Regions from separate parts of the Paenibacillus segetis genome, predicted to be linked through region 1. Evidence: riboswitches for the same ligand, from Rfam matches in the RefSeq annotation. Region 1 holds a riboswitch; each other region holds the start of a gene.

The links. Region 1 has a riboswitch for cyclic di-GMP ahead of IEW05_RS18205 (glycosyl hydrolase family 28-related protein). Riboswitches for the same ligand answer to the same signal wherever they lie in the genome.
Region 2: linked by a shared signal. The riboswitch ahead of IEW05_RS05545 (transglutaminase-like domain-containing protein) and the one ahead of IEW05_RS18205 (glycosyl hydrolase family 28-related protein) in region 1 are both predicted to bind cyclic di-GMP.
Region 3: linked by a shared signal. The riboswitch ahead of IEW05_RS24445 (non-ribosomal peptide synthetase family protein) and the one ahead of IEW05_RS18205 (glycosyl hydrolase family 28-related protein) in region 1 are both predicted to bind cyclic di-GMP.

Annotation. Positions count from the first base shown of each region.
Region 1 covers NZ_BMFT01000002.1:446,107-451,650, reverse strand. Annotated here, with positions in the region: gene IEW05_RS18215 (Gfo/Idh/MocA family protein) at 1-459, opposite strand, end outside; gene IEW05_RS18210 (YveK family protein) at 508-1,035, opposite strand; gene IEW05_RS18205 (glycosyl hydrolase family 28-related protein) at 1,416-2,804, opposite strand; cyclic di-GMP riboswitch class I at 2,886-2,970, opposite strand; cyclic di-GMP riboswitch class I at 3,083-3,167, opposite strand; gene wecB (non-hydrolyzing UDP-N-acetylglucosamine 2-epimerase) at 3,275-4,348, opposite strand; gene IEW05_RS18195 (glycosyltransferase family 4 protein) at 4,345-5,517, opposite strand.
Region 2 covers NZ_BMFT01000001.1:1,255,290-1,260,833, forward strand. Annotated here, with positions in the region: gene IEW05_RS05520 (PTS fructose transporter subunit IIABC) at 1-680, shown strand, start outside; gene IEW05_RS05525 (CidA/LrgA family protein) at 891-1,277, shown strand; gene IEW05_RS05530 (LrgB family protein) at 1,277-1,972, shown strand; gene IEW05_RS05535 (MarR family winged helix-turn-helix transcriptional regulator) at 1,977-2,393, opposite strand; gene IEW05_RS05540 (DUF2798 domain-containing protein) at 2,530-3,006, shown strand; cyclic di-GMP riboswitch class I at 3,108-3,188, shown strand; cyclic di-GMP riboswitch class I at 3,227-3,308, shown strand; gene IEW05_RS05545 (transglutaminase-like domain-containing protein) at 3,322-4,125, shown strand; gene IEW05_RS05550 (GGDEF domain-containing protein) at 4,432-4,998, shown strand; gene IEW05_RS05555 (HAD family hydrolase) at 5,108-5,544, shown strand, end outside.
Region 3 covers NZ_BMFT01000007.1:22,880-28,423, forward strand. Annotated here, with positions in the region: gene IEW05_RS24445 (non-ribosomal peptide synthetase family protein) at 1-3,240, opposite strand, end outside; cyclic di-GMP riboswitch class I at 3,385-3,476, opposite strand; gene spoIIE (stage II sporulation protein E) at 3,610-5,544, opposite strand, start outside.

The sequences.
Region 1 (5,544 bases):
CCATCGCACAGCCACGTTCACGTGGCTAAGCTTGCCGAACGCATCCCGACTTAATGCATCCTGCAAATATCGAATAGCTGGGCGATACCGATTTGGATGAACAACTGTTGCCTTTACTCCATTTCTTCGCACAGCCTGGGTTATTGCATCGACATCATCCAGAGTTAATGCCATCGGCTTCTCGATCACGAGATGCTTACCTGCATTTGCCGCTTCTACCGCTAGCCCAGTATGTAATCCGCTTGGAGTACAAATACATACGACATCGATTGGAAGTTCTTGCTCCAGCATATCTGTCATGTTAGAGAATACAGGAACATTATTCCTTTCCTTCAGTTCAGAAAGCCTTGCTATATTCGTATCACAAAGTGCAGCCAACTTAGCCCCTTCAGTCATAGCAATGGCCTCAATATGCTTATTTGCAATATGACCGCAGCCCACAATAGCAAAATGAATCATAATCGCCCTCAACCCCATCACAGAATATATGCTTTGTTCGTCAATATATTAACTATAAATGTTGTCCGTTTTATCTTTGCGAGAACTCTTATGTAAGGACCTTCTTTTTTCCAAGAAAAGTGCAACGCTAAGGCCTGCAAAAAGGCCAATAAAGCTTCCTATCGCTAAATTAAATAGTTTCTTGGGACTTACTGGTATGGATGCATCCTCCATGTTGGCATAATCCAACACAATTACATTCGCGCTCTGCACAATTTTCCTTGATTTCTCAATAAACGATTCAGCGAATGCATTGGCAATTGCTACGGCATCCTTAGGATTATCATGAGTAGCAGATAACAAAATGACCAAAGTTCCTGGATCTGTTCTGACCGTAACTCGCTTAAGAAGTTCAAAGACGGTTTCGGAAGTCTCCAACTTCTTCTGTGCTTCGATTGCAATAAAACGACTCTGTATCGCATCTTCATAAGTCTTGGTTAACATTTGGCTTGCCAAAAATTCGTTATACGTCCCTGATTCGTTCGAAGCAATGGTCGCAACAAGACTAGCAGTTGCCAGATATTGCGGTTTAACCATGCTATTAACTAAAAAAACGCCCCCCACACACAATAGAAGCGTAAATCCAAACGCAATAAAATGCCGACCAATTACCCGCACTAGATTAAAGATCTCCAAATGTTTATTCACCTCAAACTAAAGTTACTCCAGTTACCGAACGAATCAATGCATAAAATTTTATGCAAAAAAGCTCCCCACACTTCATTGTCTAGGATAAAAGTCACCTGGAATTCATACTTATATTAACACAAAATAGAATACTTGGAATCCTCTTTTTTCCTTTTTATATTATATTTCTCTAATTATATAAAATAACCAATTTCACTAGAATTATATGACAAAAAAGACCCTTTTTCGATTAATCTCGAAAAAGAGTCTTTACTATAAAACTAGCTAGATTAACTGATCACTTCTACATTGACGTTCGTCTTAGCCAATTGAACGTTAAAGGCTTTGCCCTTAATTGTATTGTTACGAAGAACAATATTCTTTTGAGTACAATTCTCCACATATGTTGTTAAATCGATACCGCCTTGTGTGGCTTGAATCACATTGCCGACGATGGATCCCTTCTCAGCATTTTGCCAGGTCCAAATCCCTTTATCGGCGTTCTCAATTTGATTGTTAACGATACTAAAGTCTTTAGTGTTCCCTAATCGAATAGCCGTAGTTCCAACAGTAGAACTCTTAGCTCCCATTGTAATTTGGTTACCGTCAATCTTTACGTTATTAACCGTTTGCCAGGAACTCACTTCGATTGCAGCATAATAACTTCCTACGCCACCAATCGTATTATTCTTGATTGTATTGTTAGATCCATATACGCTTATACCCGCATACATATCAGGAGCCTGCTTGCCTTTATCATTTCCAGCATAATAATAGTTGTTCTTCAGATATGAATTAACGATACGATTATCTCTAACCGTAATACCTTGTGCATAAAGCTTAATAGCACGTTTCGCATTGTTATCAAATACGTTGTTAGCAATTAGACTATTTGTGTCTTGAGCCTTATCATTCTCAAGATTTCTATCTTCATAATAAATTCCATCACCATCATCAGCAGGACCAATATGATGGATATGAGAATTCGTAATAGATACGTTAGTCCCTACTTTTTCGTTCGATCCCCATGATGTCGTTACGTATATTCCCCTTGCAATAAGACTATCCGCTGTTAAGTTCACCGCCGAGATATGACTCACTTCCGTATTGTCTATCGTAATACGATCCGTGTTGCCGTATATCATAACCCCCGTCACAATTCCCGTATAATATTCACTCTGCGAATCTTTGCTATGAGTTGCATTTGAAAGGATACTATTACTCACTTTGATTGCTGAGCTGCCCGGGTCAATAACCAATATACGATTCACAGCCATATTACCATCCAGAACGATACCTTCGATTTCAATATCATGTCCATGTAGCCGCATCAGTTCCCAGCCAAAGTTATTATCGTTGGCTTTGATGATCGAGCTTGTACCATCGCCAAGTATCTTCGTTAAACTATTAACTAGTAAAGTCTTTGAAGGATTAATCATATAAGTTCCTTTTGGAAAATATACCGTCGCCCCGTTGCCATCTACAGAATCTAGTATTTGTTGAATGGCCGCCGTATCATCACTACGTCCATCTCCCTTAGCACCGTGGTCCTTCACATTGATTATATTCTGATTCGAGCCCGCTGAGGCTTGAACTGTATAACCAGGAGTACTATAAAATATGCTGATCATTATGGTAATTGCTATTACAGCTATTCTCTTAAAATAACGATTCATCATATCAATCACTCCAAATTCAATATGGATAAAAAAATAAGAAGATCCCTGTTCCAGGATCTTCTCAGTTTCATCCTGAAAACTTTCGGGAACTGGCTGGCATGTGATCTCTCACGAAGCCCCTTTAGTTTTGCGTCCCACACTTTCATGCGGTTTGCCATTTCGTAGCTTTCATATTCAATTTGAAATTACTAGCTTCAAAAATTATTTCGTAGAAAGAAAAAAAGAACCTCATTAACATTTGTCATGTCAAAGGTTCCTCAAAAACAGAACCTGAGCGTTTTGGAAACTGGCTAGCATGTGATTTCTCACGAAGCCCCTCTAGTTTTGCGTCCTATGCTTTCACATAGTTTGCCATTTCGACATATCAGGTGTAATAAAATTAGTAATCTATGGATAAATAGTAGCATGTAATCTATGAATCTGCAAACCTATTTTTTAAAATTTCTATATATAAACCCTAAAATATACAATTACCCTAAATAATCATAGATTTGTTTCACGATACTAACAGAAGCTTTTCCATCACCGTATAAATTGTCGATATAGGGTCCGCATTGATGGGCAGAAATGATGGCATTCAAGTCCATTGTTAATGGATCAACTAATGTGTTCCACCCACTCTCAACAGTCTCAACCCACTCCGTCTCATTACGCAATGTAAAACAAGGAACTTTAGCGAAGTACGCTTCCTTTTGAACGCCTCCAGAGTCCGTGATAATGGCTTTAGCATGGCGCTCCAACAGCAACATTTCCAAATATGAAACGGGAGGTATAAATCGAATATTACCCGAGGTTGCATCCTTTTCTATCAATTTCAAATCTCTCAACATTTTCTCAGTCCGTGGGTGAATCGGAAATAATACTGTCTCATTAAGAGCCAAGAGCGAATGAATAATGGCTTGCAATCGCGCAGGGTCATCCGTGTTACCAGCTCGATGTATCGTGCTAAGATAGTAGTTCCCTTGATGTACCCCAAATGTATCTAGCTTGTACTTTTCTTCTGTAAGATTATAGTTATGTAGTACAGCATCGTACATGACATCACCTACCAAATGCACACCCTTCGTGATATTTTCAGCCTGTAAATTTCTTACAGCCGATTCCGTAGGGGCAAACAACAAAGTAGACACATGATCAGTTAGGATTCTATTAATCTCCTCAGGCATCTCTTTATCATAGCTTCGCAACCCCGCCTCAATATGAAACAGTGGAATATGAAGCTTACTCGCCGCTAGAGATCCAGCCAAAGTAGAGTTGGTATCCCCATATACTAGAACAGCAGAAGGTTTCGTTTCCTCAATCAATCGCTCTATTTTGATCAATATATCGCCCGTTTGCTTACCGTGAGACGCAGAACCGACACCTAAATCGTAATCGGGACGTGGGATATGAAGCTCCTCAAAAAAGATTCCCGCCATATTATGATCATAGTGCTGACCTGTATTCACCAAGACTTCCTTATATCGTTTCCTTAATTCTCTGGATACCGGAGCAGCCTTTACAAACTGGGGGCGTGCACCAACAATCGTCATAATCGTCTTCATAGCCCTAACCCACCTCGCTCATTAATTGTTATGGAGCTGTCTTGTGATTTGAAAACAGCCTCCATATATATAGGAGTAACTTCATTTAACACTTTCAATACGGAATATTTCTCCGTTAACAGATCCCGTCGCTTACCGATTTCTTCACGCAGCAAGGGACTAGCGTAAAGCTCCAGAACCCGTTTAACGAATGCATTCTGGTCGTTCAATCCAATTAAGAATCCATGAACTCCCTCTTCTACTAGATCACGATTACCTCTTACGTTCGTAGCTACTACTGGAAGACCTGAAGCGATAGCTTCCATAATATTAACTGGTAATCCTTCTTGCGTACTGGATGAGACGGCAATATCGGCTAAAGAATAAATCTTGTCCATGTCCTTCCGATGGCCCAAAAATGTGACGGTATCCGTCAGATCCATTTCATGTGTCATTTTCTTGTAGTACTCCTCCAAATCGCCTTGCCCAGCAAGCAATAATTGTAGATTTGGAATGTGTTGCTTCAGTTGTCGTACCACCTCGAACAGCAGACTCTGATTCTTACGCTTACTTAGCTCAGCAGCATAAATCAGTACAAATTTATCCTGACCAATCTGATATGCCGACCGTAACTGCCGTTTTTCTTCAGCGGATACCGGTCTAAATTTGTCGAAATCGATTCCGACACCATGTACGAAGGTGATATTCTTAGCCTTGAAATGCCGACGTAAGACCCGAGTGTAATCCTCTTCATTCATTGTAATCAGGTAATCTGTGTATCGAGAAAGCATCTTCTCCACTGGATAATAGACTAACCAGTTAATTGACGAAGCTCCCGTAAAAAAATGAAACCCATGTGCCGTATAAATGACTTTTGTCCCACGTCGACGGGCTTTCCGAGCAGCAAGGCGTGTTAAAACTCCACCCATCGGTGTATGGCAATGAATAATGTCGTATTCATTCTTGTCTATAATTTTTTTCAATTCTATGTATGCTCTAAGGTTGTCCAACTTAAAAGGAGATCGCTGAATCGAAATGTTAAATTGTTTCTCTACGTATGGAACCGATGATTCCCCATGGGTCGCAGCATGAACTTCCCACCCCTGTTCTTTGAACCACCGCAAGTAAGGTTGGTGAAATGCAGTCAAATGGGATACCACTGTAGCACAGAATAAAACTTTCTTGGACACTCTGATCCTCCACCAATCAATTTAATC
Region 2 (5,544 bases), on a different contig from region 1:
GTAAAGTGTTCGCTGGTCTGCCAAAAGCGATTGAGGGTCTAAAGCCGATTATGCTATATCCAGTATTCGGTCTACTGATTACTGGAGGGATCATGTATTATCTGATTGATCCACTTTTTAGTTGGATTAACGTGGGTTTAATTGATGGACTTAACAACCTTGGAACCGCGAATGCAGTTATTCTGGGTATGGTTCTGGCTGGAATGATGTCCATTGACATGGGTGGTCCCTTCAATAAAGCGGCTTACACGTTCGCCATCGGGGTATTTACTACTAGTGGAAATACAAACGGGTTTATGATGGCGGCTGTAATGGCGGGGGGGATGGTTCCCCCACTTGCCATCGCACTTGCAACTACGTTTTTCAAGAATAAATTCACCGAATCGGAACGCAAATCAGGATTAACCAATTATGTGCTTGGGCTGTCATTCATTACCGAAGGAGCGATTCCATTCGCCGCTGCTGATCCGCTTCGTGTACTTTCTTCCTGTATCCTGGGTTCTGCCGTTGCTGGTGGTCTCACTCAACTGTGGAATATTAACGTCCCAGCACCGCATGGTGGGATCTTCGTAGCCGCTCTTTCAAGTCATGCATTACTGTTCCTATTGGCTGTTATCATCGGTTCGGTCATCTCAGGACTGATTCTGGGGTTGTGGAAGAAACCGTTAGCAGCGAAGTAATCCTATTTGTAACCCCTAGTATAGAAAAAGGGTGATCGCACCTTATAATAAAAAATCTGGAAAATATTTAGGCCGTGAATCTCAACTCTAGTTGTGATTTCACGGCCCTTTGTGTCTTAATAGATTGAAAAAATCTTGAACTCTCTGTACTCTAGTAGAGTCAGCCTTTTTTCGAATAGGTTTATTTTATTAATGAAGGGACTTTACGTCATGAGAATTTTGCGCATCATTGCCCAAGTTTTGTTTTTGTATTTATTTTCTCTGTTAGGTGAGTATCTACAACAACTTCTTCATCTTCCGATTCCCGGAAGCATCGTAGGGTTATTATTACTCTTTGTTTTATTACTGTGTAAGATCGTACCAGTAAAGTGGATCGAAGATGGCTCGACTGCGGTGTTAGCATACCTTCCGTTATTTTTTATTCCTGCCACAGCTGGCATTGTAAATCATATGGATATTTTCAGTGGAAGAGGATTATTGTTAATCGGTATTCTTATTGTGAGTAGCGTATTAACGATGGTGGTAGCAGCTCATTTCAGCCACTGGCTAGCTCTGTTGAGTAAGAAGAGTAAGAGAGAAAAGGGGAACGAATCATAATGTTTGTTATTGCAGCTGGGATTGTTCTACTAAATGTAGCTATTTATTTGGTCATGTCGAGTATATACAAAAGATTTCATATTCCTGTGCTCTTGCCAGCACTAACGGCGACTTTTGCCGTTGTTGTGCTGCTTCTATATTTTGAGATTCCGTATGATACTTATATGATAGGTGGTCAATGGATTAATAAATTACTAGGGCCTGCTGTCGTATCACTAGCGTACCCTTTATATAAGCAACGTCATGTGCTGCGTCACAATCTTCCTGCTATCCTCGGGGGGACAATCATAGGTTTACTCGTAGGAATGTTTAGTGGAATCCTATTGGCTTTGGCATTTGGGTTCTCGAAATTGTATGTCCTCTCCATATTGCCTAAATCCATTACAACACCTGTAGCCATACAGATCTCTAGCAATCTCGGTGGGGAGTCTTCCTTAACTTCTGTGTTCGTGATGATTGCTGGATTTACCGGAGCAATTGGCGGGCCATATATTATGAGACTCTTTAGAATCAAAAGTTCAGTAGGAATTGGGATTGGTTTAGGTACGGCTTCTCATGCACTAGGTACGGCTAAAGCGCTAGAATATGGGGAAGAGTCCGTATCGATGAGTTCAGTTGCCATGACCGTATGCGCAATTGTGGGCTCTTGTGTAGGGCCATTTGTAGCTTGGATCATGTATTCGTTAATAGGATAGGTTATTAAATCCAGTCTTGTTTTAAAATATCTTTGAGAAATTGGGTATGTTCCTTGCCAATTTTGTCTTCTATTTGCTGAATAAGCTGTTGCTTAACTATGAGTAATCTCTCGCAACACTCCACACCTTTAGAGGTGAGAACAATATGCTTATCGCGCAAATTACCTTCAACATCTAACACCTGAACATATTCGCGAGCTAGTAAACCCTGCACATATTTATGTGTGCCTTGTCTAGATATACCGATTATTCTGCTCAATTCAGCAATGGAAAGTTTTTCGTACACTTCTAACATAGCTAAGATGTGATTTTCAGTTTTGTTAATTTCGTTATCACTCAATTCAGCGATCTTTTTTCTTAGAAAGGTATGCTTTTCACTGAGTAAATCTATTAGATTTAAATGCTGTATATAGTCCTTCATTAAAATATCTCCCGTGTGTTTTTTTTGATAGTATAGAGTACAAAAAATATATTGTCAACTAAGTTGACGTAAAAACCCCTCTTGTGATAATGTAAACCAAGTTGACAAAATTACATTTACAAAGGGGTTTTTAGTCTTGGGAAAAAATAAGAAAGAAGACTTTGTATTTACACTGATGATGTGTGCTTTGATGGTGTTGGGAATGAGTATTTATAATGTGATATTGATAAAGGGATTCTCTAGCGAAGTCATTAAAGATGTATTAATTGGCTATATTCCAACGTTAGTGGTTGCATTACTTCTTGAAATATTTGTTGTTGGGAAGGTAGCCAAAGGAATTGTACACAAAATGATGCGTGACAATGATCCTTTGTTTAAAAGAATAATACTTACTTCACTATTAATGGTGTGTGGTATGGTACTCTTCATGTCGTTTTACGGTGCAGTTACCCATTTAGGGTTTTCATCAGGGTTACCTGGAGCCTATATTTCTAACATAGGTAAAAACTTTATTTTCGCACTACCATTACAGCTGCTCATTGTTGGACCGATTGCAAGACTCTTATTCTCAAGAATGTATCCGGTAAAAATTGCGAGTGCTTCATCGGTTTAGCCTCTCTATAACTCTATAAATGTGTGCAAACGGTGAATTTTTTTGATAGATTCCTATTGTAATAATTGGAATTTATGATACTATGAAACTATCAAAAGCTATTCAGATAATGGCAAACCTATCGAAAGGTAGGGACGCAAAGCTATAGGGCCTTCCCGTATGGATGGCAGCCAGTTACCGGAGAATCAGGCTTTTTTTGTTTGATTGATAATAGAACTTTATACGATAATGGCAAACCTATCGAAAGATAGGGACGCAAAGCTATAGGGCCTTCTAATGAAGATGGCAGCCTGGCCACCGAAGGGAGTTTTATTTATGCGAAAGTTTATTCTATTTATAGCTGTACTTTTGATAGTATCTCCATTGTTTAATGGGACAACAGTACAAGCAGCAGCTAGTTCATGGCTAAATGAATCAGAGATTAACAAAGGTGTCATTAGTGTAGATTACGATGTGAAGGCTACGGTTAAGACAAAACTCTTAATCGTTAAAGGTCAGGATAAATATTCGTACAATCTATCATCGGGCAAGCAAGCAGAGTCTTTTCCACTACAATTAGGCAATGGTGAATATACCGTTAGTGTATTGGAACAAGTCAGTGGAGATAAATATCAAGTTGTGAATAAGGACACGGTCACACTTAAGCTGAGTGATAGTAAGATGGTGTACTTGAATTCAGTTCAGAACGTGAAGTGGAATGATTCAGATCAAGCGGTTCACAAGGCGAAAGAGTTAACGAAGAACTTAAATTCGGATGCTGACAAGGTAAAAGTTATCTATAATTACGTAATTAGCAATATCAAATATGATGATAATTTAGCAGCTAACGTGTCCACAGATTATCTTCCTGAAATCGATCATACCTTATCATCCAAGAAAGATATCTGTTACGGCTATTCTGCTCTATTTGCAGCGATGCTGCGGAGTGTAGACATCCCTACTAAGCTAGTTATGGGTACTTCAAATTATGTGAAATCGTATCATTCTTGGAATGAGGTATATTTAAATAACAAATGGGTTATCGTGGATACAACGGTTGATGCAGGATTGAAAGACAGCAAGACAGCCTTTACGATGATCAAAGAAGCATCCAAGTACTCGGTCTCCAAAACATATTAATAAATATATAGTAGAAGCCTTGAACAAGCGTTCAAGGCTTTTTTGTCGGTTACAGGCTCGGGAATTTCTATAAAAAGAGTTAATCAATTTCCTATTTTTGGATTGAGAGGAAAGTTAAACTTTTTTATCCTGAATAAAAGGAATAATCTAGCTTTTGTCGAAATAGTATTAGATATGAGATTTCCTCCTCTATGATAGTACTAGGTTAAGTGACTAATTGTGCTAGGAGTTGTAGAAATGATTCTCTTACTCTTTCTAATCATAATAATTTTGTTATGTTTCTTATTCATTTTAAGAGTGTTGTTAATGGAAAGAAAAGTACTTAGAAAGCTAGCGTATCTTGATAAGATGACTGGAGTATTTAACCGTAATGGGTTAGATCGTTTCTGGGCCAAATATTCTGGGAAGGGAACACTTGCTGCTCTATTCCTCGATTTAGATCACTTCAAAGATATCAACGACACTTTTGGACATCAAGCCGGTGACTTGCTGCTTAGAGAGGTCGGTCTTTACCTTCAACAATTTAATCAGCAGAATAAGCAAGTATTCCGAATTGGTGGGGATGAATTTGTCATTATGATGGTGAATGCCAACCTCGAAGAAGCTGAAAGTTTAGCAGCGCGAGTGTTAGATAAATTAAGTAAACCATTTGTTATTCAGGGGCGTAAGGTATCTATAGCTGGTAGCATTGGCATCAGCTTAAGTGTAAAGGGTAAGGCCAAACGTTCAGAATTGCTTAAAGAAGCAGATATGGCGATGTATCAAGCTAAACGTTTAGGAAAAGGCAGCTATTCTGTATATAATGAAGACAAACACAGTTATTATAATGAAGCGGAGTTAATGTATGGACAGAAGCGATCCGCAAACTTATAGAAGTAGGCGTCAGTTTCGAAGTCATGATCACCATTTGAGGTGGTGAATATGACTAAGGAAATGACGTTTTTTTATATTTTAGATATTTAATATTGTTGGGAGTAGGAGTATGAGTCGATTTGAAGTGATTAGTCTGGATATGTTTCAAACCTTGGTGAATGTAGATAGTCGCAAGGAACAGGTTTGGAAGAGGATCCTCCAAGATACATATACATCTGAGTTGGCTAGTGAATACGGTCGTACATTACTGGAACATTACTATTCGGTAGCGACTGAGGCAAGAAGGTTGAGGGAATTCGTTCTTACGAGTGATATATACAGAGGTAGCTTTGAGCGAATATTTGCACAGCATCATATTTCGTATGATAGCTCTGTTGCTGTAGAGATTTTATTTCAGGAGCATAGGTTGTCAAAACTATATGAGGAGACAGAAGATGTCCTGAAGCGATTAATCAAGGAGTTTCAAGTTTGCATTGTTAGTGATACGGACATTATGATGTTACCTGAATTTTATAAGAACTATTCTATTCCATTGTTTGCTTCAGA
Region 3 (5,544 bases), on a different contig from region 1:
CCGTTGAAATACACCACTTTGTGAATGGCAAGACAAGTTACCTACGCGATATACGGTTGTCGGAACGCCCCCAACCTCACAGGTATGAACTACCAGCTTCTCTGCTTCCAGCTTGCTGTTCGTACAGACATTATCAAGAGTTACTGAATAATCATACAAATCCCTATCAGTAAATTGATTCCATTGACCACTCAGCGCTAACTCCTCAGGAATCCTCAGTGTCGAGACAAAGTGAAAACGAGCATCCTGCTTGTCTCGGATTAATTCCAGTAATGAATTCGTACTCTCAACATTCACCCGAGTGAAATACTCCGAATCACCAAAACGCCTCACATCGCCACCGCAATGAATGATCGAATCGACTTTTTGCCGTAGAAATTCATTATTAGCTGCAGTCAGTCCCAGACCATACTTCTCCAAATCACCGTGAATCACGATGACCTGATTGTCCAGCTTCTCTAATATATCTTGTCCAAAATAGTTGCTCATCACATCAGACAACCGCCTACGTGGATCTTCTCCCAGAGGCGAGCGAATCAGACAATAAACTATGGTATCGTCACTACGATTTAGCAACTCATAGAGTAACCTTGAGCCTAAATAACCCGTAGCACCGGTCAGCAGAATATGCTTCTGACGGTACACCTTACTAGGAATCAATAGATCTGAATTATAAAAGGAACGGGGGAATTCGGCTAAATCTTTTATTTCACCGTTATCCTTGTCTAACGCTTCATTAGGATCTGTTTGGGCCAAAACAGTCACTCTTTCAGCCAATTTCTCAATGGTTGGATATTGGAAGAAATCATTCATTTTCAGCCTTGGAAACTGAGGCTTCAGCATAACAAGTATCTCGCATATCTTTAGAGAGTGCCCCCCAATCTCGAAGAAATCATCCTGAATGCCGATATCTGTACGATGAAAGGCACTCTCCCAAGCGGCTGCAATCTTCCGTTGTAGATCGTCCTTAGGGGCGATATAATTTGAGTTTTGCTCATCATCGTAAGCCACATCAATTAACGCTAGCTGCTTACGATCTATTTTACCGGTAGGTGATACAGGCAATGACTCCACAACATTAAAATAATTAGGAACCATATATGCGGGCACCTTGATCTTCAGAAACTGCACTAATTCACTCTTAGTTAGAACCTGGCCTGTCTTGGAAGTATAGAAAGCAACCAACATTGTATTGCCGTCCTCATCTTCCTTAGGAATGACAACCGCATCCTTGATTTGTTCATGCTTCTCTAGATTGTCTTCAATTTCACCAATCTCAATTCGATATCCCCCGATCTTCACTTGCAGATCCTTGCGACCCATATACTGAATACCATGATCCTGCAATTGCACCAAATCACCGGAACGATAATATATCCTGCCAGATTGCGGATGAACTGGATCTATAACAAAACCTTTCTCGGTCAGCCCCGGTTCGTTAAGATACCCCTTAGCTAATCCAACTGAATGGATCAATAGCTCACCCATAACGTTCTTCGGACAAGGCTGGTTATGTTCGTTCACAATGAGTACCTCGTAGTTTGTAATCGGCTCACCGATACAAATGCTCGAGGTGTATTCAGGTACAATATAATCAATAGTATGCGTCGTCGTCACAACGGAGGCCTCTGTCGACCCATAAGCATTTACAATAATCGGACTGTGATGAAGTTTCTGTTGGAATGCCCGCACAACCTCTCCAGTTAATACCTCACCGCCAATAACAAAGCTCTTGACTCTGACGTACTTCCGCGCATCTTCATCACTTAGATAAGTGGACAATTGATTAAAAAACACCGTTGGCAAAATACCAATCCGCGTTGCCCTCGTGTACTGAACCGCCAAGGTGAACATTTCCACCGAATAACGCTCTTTACTCGTCAATAAATGTAATCTTGAACCGCTACAAAGAGAACTGAATATGTCGTATACCGAAGCGCCAAAGCTGAAGGTAGAATACTGCAAAATGACATCCTGCTCATTCAACTGCAAATGATTCATCGTATCAGCGGCAAGATTAATAACACCAACGTGGGGAATTAAGACGCCCTTCGGTTTACCCGTAGTACCAGAGGTGTAGAGAACGTATGCTACGTCATCACCTGTAAGAGAAACGCTACAAGGATCCTCTGGATATAGATCAAGTCCCCCTGTATCCAAGCAAAAAACAACATCGTCTAAGTCTCTTCCATCCAACAGCGTCACTAACCTCGGAGTATAGCATTCCTTTGTAATTACAATATAACTGTCTGTATCGGAAATAATATAAGCATTTCGAGCATCAGGGTGCTCGGGATCAAGCGGGATATAAGCCCCCCCGGCTTTTAGAACTCCGAGTATCGCAATCACTGCCTCGATACTCCGTTCCATGAAGATAGTGACAAATCCACCTTTAGATAAACCACGCTGTCTTAACATCTGTGCCACTTGATTAGATAAAGCGTCCAGCCTGCCATACGTGAGCTTTTGCTGACCGGACGATAGAGCAATGCGATCATGAAAACGACGGACCGTATCCCTTAGCATAGCAGGAATGTCCAAGTTTACAGGCAGCGCTTTAGCTGTATCATTAAGCGCATCATAAGCATCCTCATCTTCTTCGGTCAGAATCGGAATACTTGCTACCGCAATATCGTCATCCACTAATGAGGCTTGAACAATACTTTGGTAATGGGTTGCAAACTTGCGGATCGTGCTCTCTTTGAACAAGTACTTATGATACGAAATATCTAAAGTCCATTGTTCATCAGCTTTGTTCACATGCCAGTTCAAGCAACTGTGCGCATAAGTATTGTCTACTCCATATATGGTTTCTAGGATGGGCGAATACTGGGTTATGTACTCAATTTCATTGAGGGGGAGACGGGAATTCCGGTTCATTTTAAGTTTGACTGATACCTGCCTATACATCTTGCGGAAGGAGGTATTTCCATCCATGATCATCCGCAGCGGTATCACTTCTCCATCATTTCCGCTTACTCCAACAATCTGATCTCCTTCTCCACTCATTCTAAAAAGGAAAACAAAATAACAGGTCAGCATCCATATGTGCAGATCGAAATGTCTTTGAATATCGTTCATTTGCTCTCTGCTTACGTCCAATACATAAGTGGAACGCTGTATCTCTCTAACCGAGAGATGTTTGGGATAATCAGTGAACAGACTCCATCCGGATAAAGGGGGTTTAAACTCATTGAGCCAATAATCTTTCGTCTTCTCTGATAACAGTAGGGTATTCATAGGCATTTGCTCCTTAGCTCTCTCTGCTGATCTATATTTTAATCCAGCGCCCGAAGCTTAATCTCTTCAAACACGATGACGTTTCTCTCTCCAAGGCATAAAAAAAGATGATCCATAGTAAGCAACACCATAGATCACCAATTTTTTGGCAACTGGCTGACATCTTCTACATGAGTAGGTAGGAAGTCCCTATAGCTTTGCGTCACTACTTTTCAGTAGTTTTGCCGTAATAGTTATTCATTTGAGAATAAATAGAAATAATTACCCAGAAAAAGAAACATAGTGCTATATTACTACAATGTTCCAAACTATTCCATATTTAATATTATCTGAACTACTTATGTTAAATTTCTAACACGAGTTGGTACGCTAACTTACGGTACGAGGCCGCTCCAGCGTGCTAATCCCTGGAATGTTCAGCGTTGCCCATTGCGGTCTTAAGTGATCCACTTTGACCACAACAACAGTCATATCATCTAAGATAACATTTTGCTGGTACCGAATCACAGAATCTAGCAGACGGTCTGCCATCTCCTGCGGATTCTCTTCATGAATTTCTTGGATCAATCGTTTGATCCACAGTTCTTTATTTACCGCATGACCTGGAGCATCATAAATCCCATCGGTCATCATGATCAGCGTGTCTCCAGGGTATAATTGCAAGGTTACCAAATCAATTTCGATATCCTGAATGATTCCGATAGGTAAGTTGCTAGCCGATACAGGGATAACCTCTTGCCCCCGTTTGATGAAGCTTGGAGACGAACCAATCTTCATAAACGTCGTTCGAGCAGAATATTCATCAATTAGCGCCAGGTCAACGGTAGCATAAATTTCGTCCGGCGAACGCAACATTAAAATAGAGTTAACCGACTTGATGGCAAGTGTCTCATCCATCCCCGACTGCAGCAATTGTTCAAGAATGTTCAGTGCCGTGCTACTCTCAATTCTTGCTCGCTCCCCATTACCCATGCCATCACTGATGGCTACCGCATAAGTACCATTTCCAAGTTCCATTGCACTAAAGCTATCACCGGACAATAAATCCCCACCTTTAGCTGTACCCGCTACTCCTGTCGTAATCTCATACGTCTTGGCCGAGCCAAACGTCACACAAGCAAGTCCCTCCCTTCCGCCCAAAGAAGACTCACTTATGACGGCAATATGTTCAACAAGAATATCCGATAGTAGTGGAGCAATAATCTTCCGGCACTCGTCGAACCCACGAGTATAAGCGTGGACAATTTCAATCTCCACATTCCCATGATCTAGATTTACAATATCGATACTATGGATGGATAATCCCATCTTTTCTAGCGCTTCTCTAATCTGTTCCTCCTGCTTGTACATCGCCTGACCTTCCCGCTTAATCTCTTTGGCCAGATCCTCCATGACCTGAGAGACACCGGACAACTGCTCTGCCACAAGCTGGCGACTATCGTATATTTGCCGCTTCCAATGCATATCATGTTGATAGAGATCGTATTCCCGTTTCATCACTTCAAGTACTTGTTCTGTTTTGGAGCAAATTTTATTCCACTTTGGAGGAATCTGTTCTTTATTTAAACCTGGCTTTTCTTCAACCAACGTCATCATATCGGTCATATATTTATAGGTTTGATAGAACTTACCTTCCCAGCAAGAATTCCGGCGAAAACAGCTCCCACACACACCTTCCGTTACGGAGTTCATGAAATGATCCATGTCTTCATTCCGCTTGGCTAGCTCACCAGAGCTTGCGACCACTCCAAAGCTATGCGATAACTGTTTAAATACATGCGAGAATTTCGTTACCCTCTCAGCAGTAATATCTCGCACCCTTTTCGCATACTCATGTTGAGTATTCATATGATCTTGCGTGCCAGGTACATACTTGGAGATGACGCTTATCATGCTTTTCGGTGTCAAAAGAAACAGCCCAACGGCAACACAACTTTCCCATGTTGAGGACATGACATCGGCTGGACCCGTGAGATAAATGGACAAGATCGAGGAGCCTAGAAGCATTCCGAAGCCCACTGCCCATTTACGTCCCTCACGCAGCATTCCGGCCAACATTCCGGAAAAGGCCAGTAAGCTCATTTGATATAGCGCCGATGTATCAGCCAAACTAAGGATCAATCCTGTTACTACACCAACAGAAGCACCTAGTGGCGCTCCGCCAACTAACGCAAATATAAGAATTAAATATCTCGACATCACATGTTCGATAGATAAATCATTCACCGACCATCCGACTGATCCGGTCATTACAGAAGCAAGTAGAATAACGAGGCAAAGTATTTCTTCATTCCGAAGTTGATA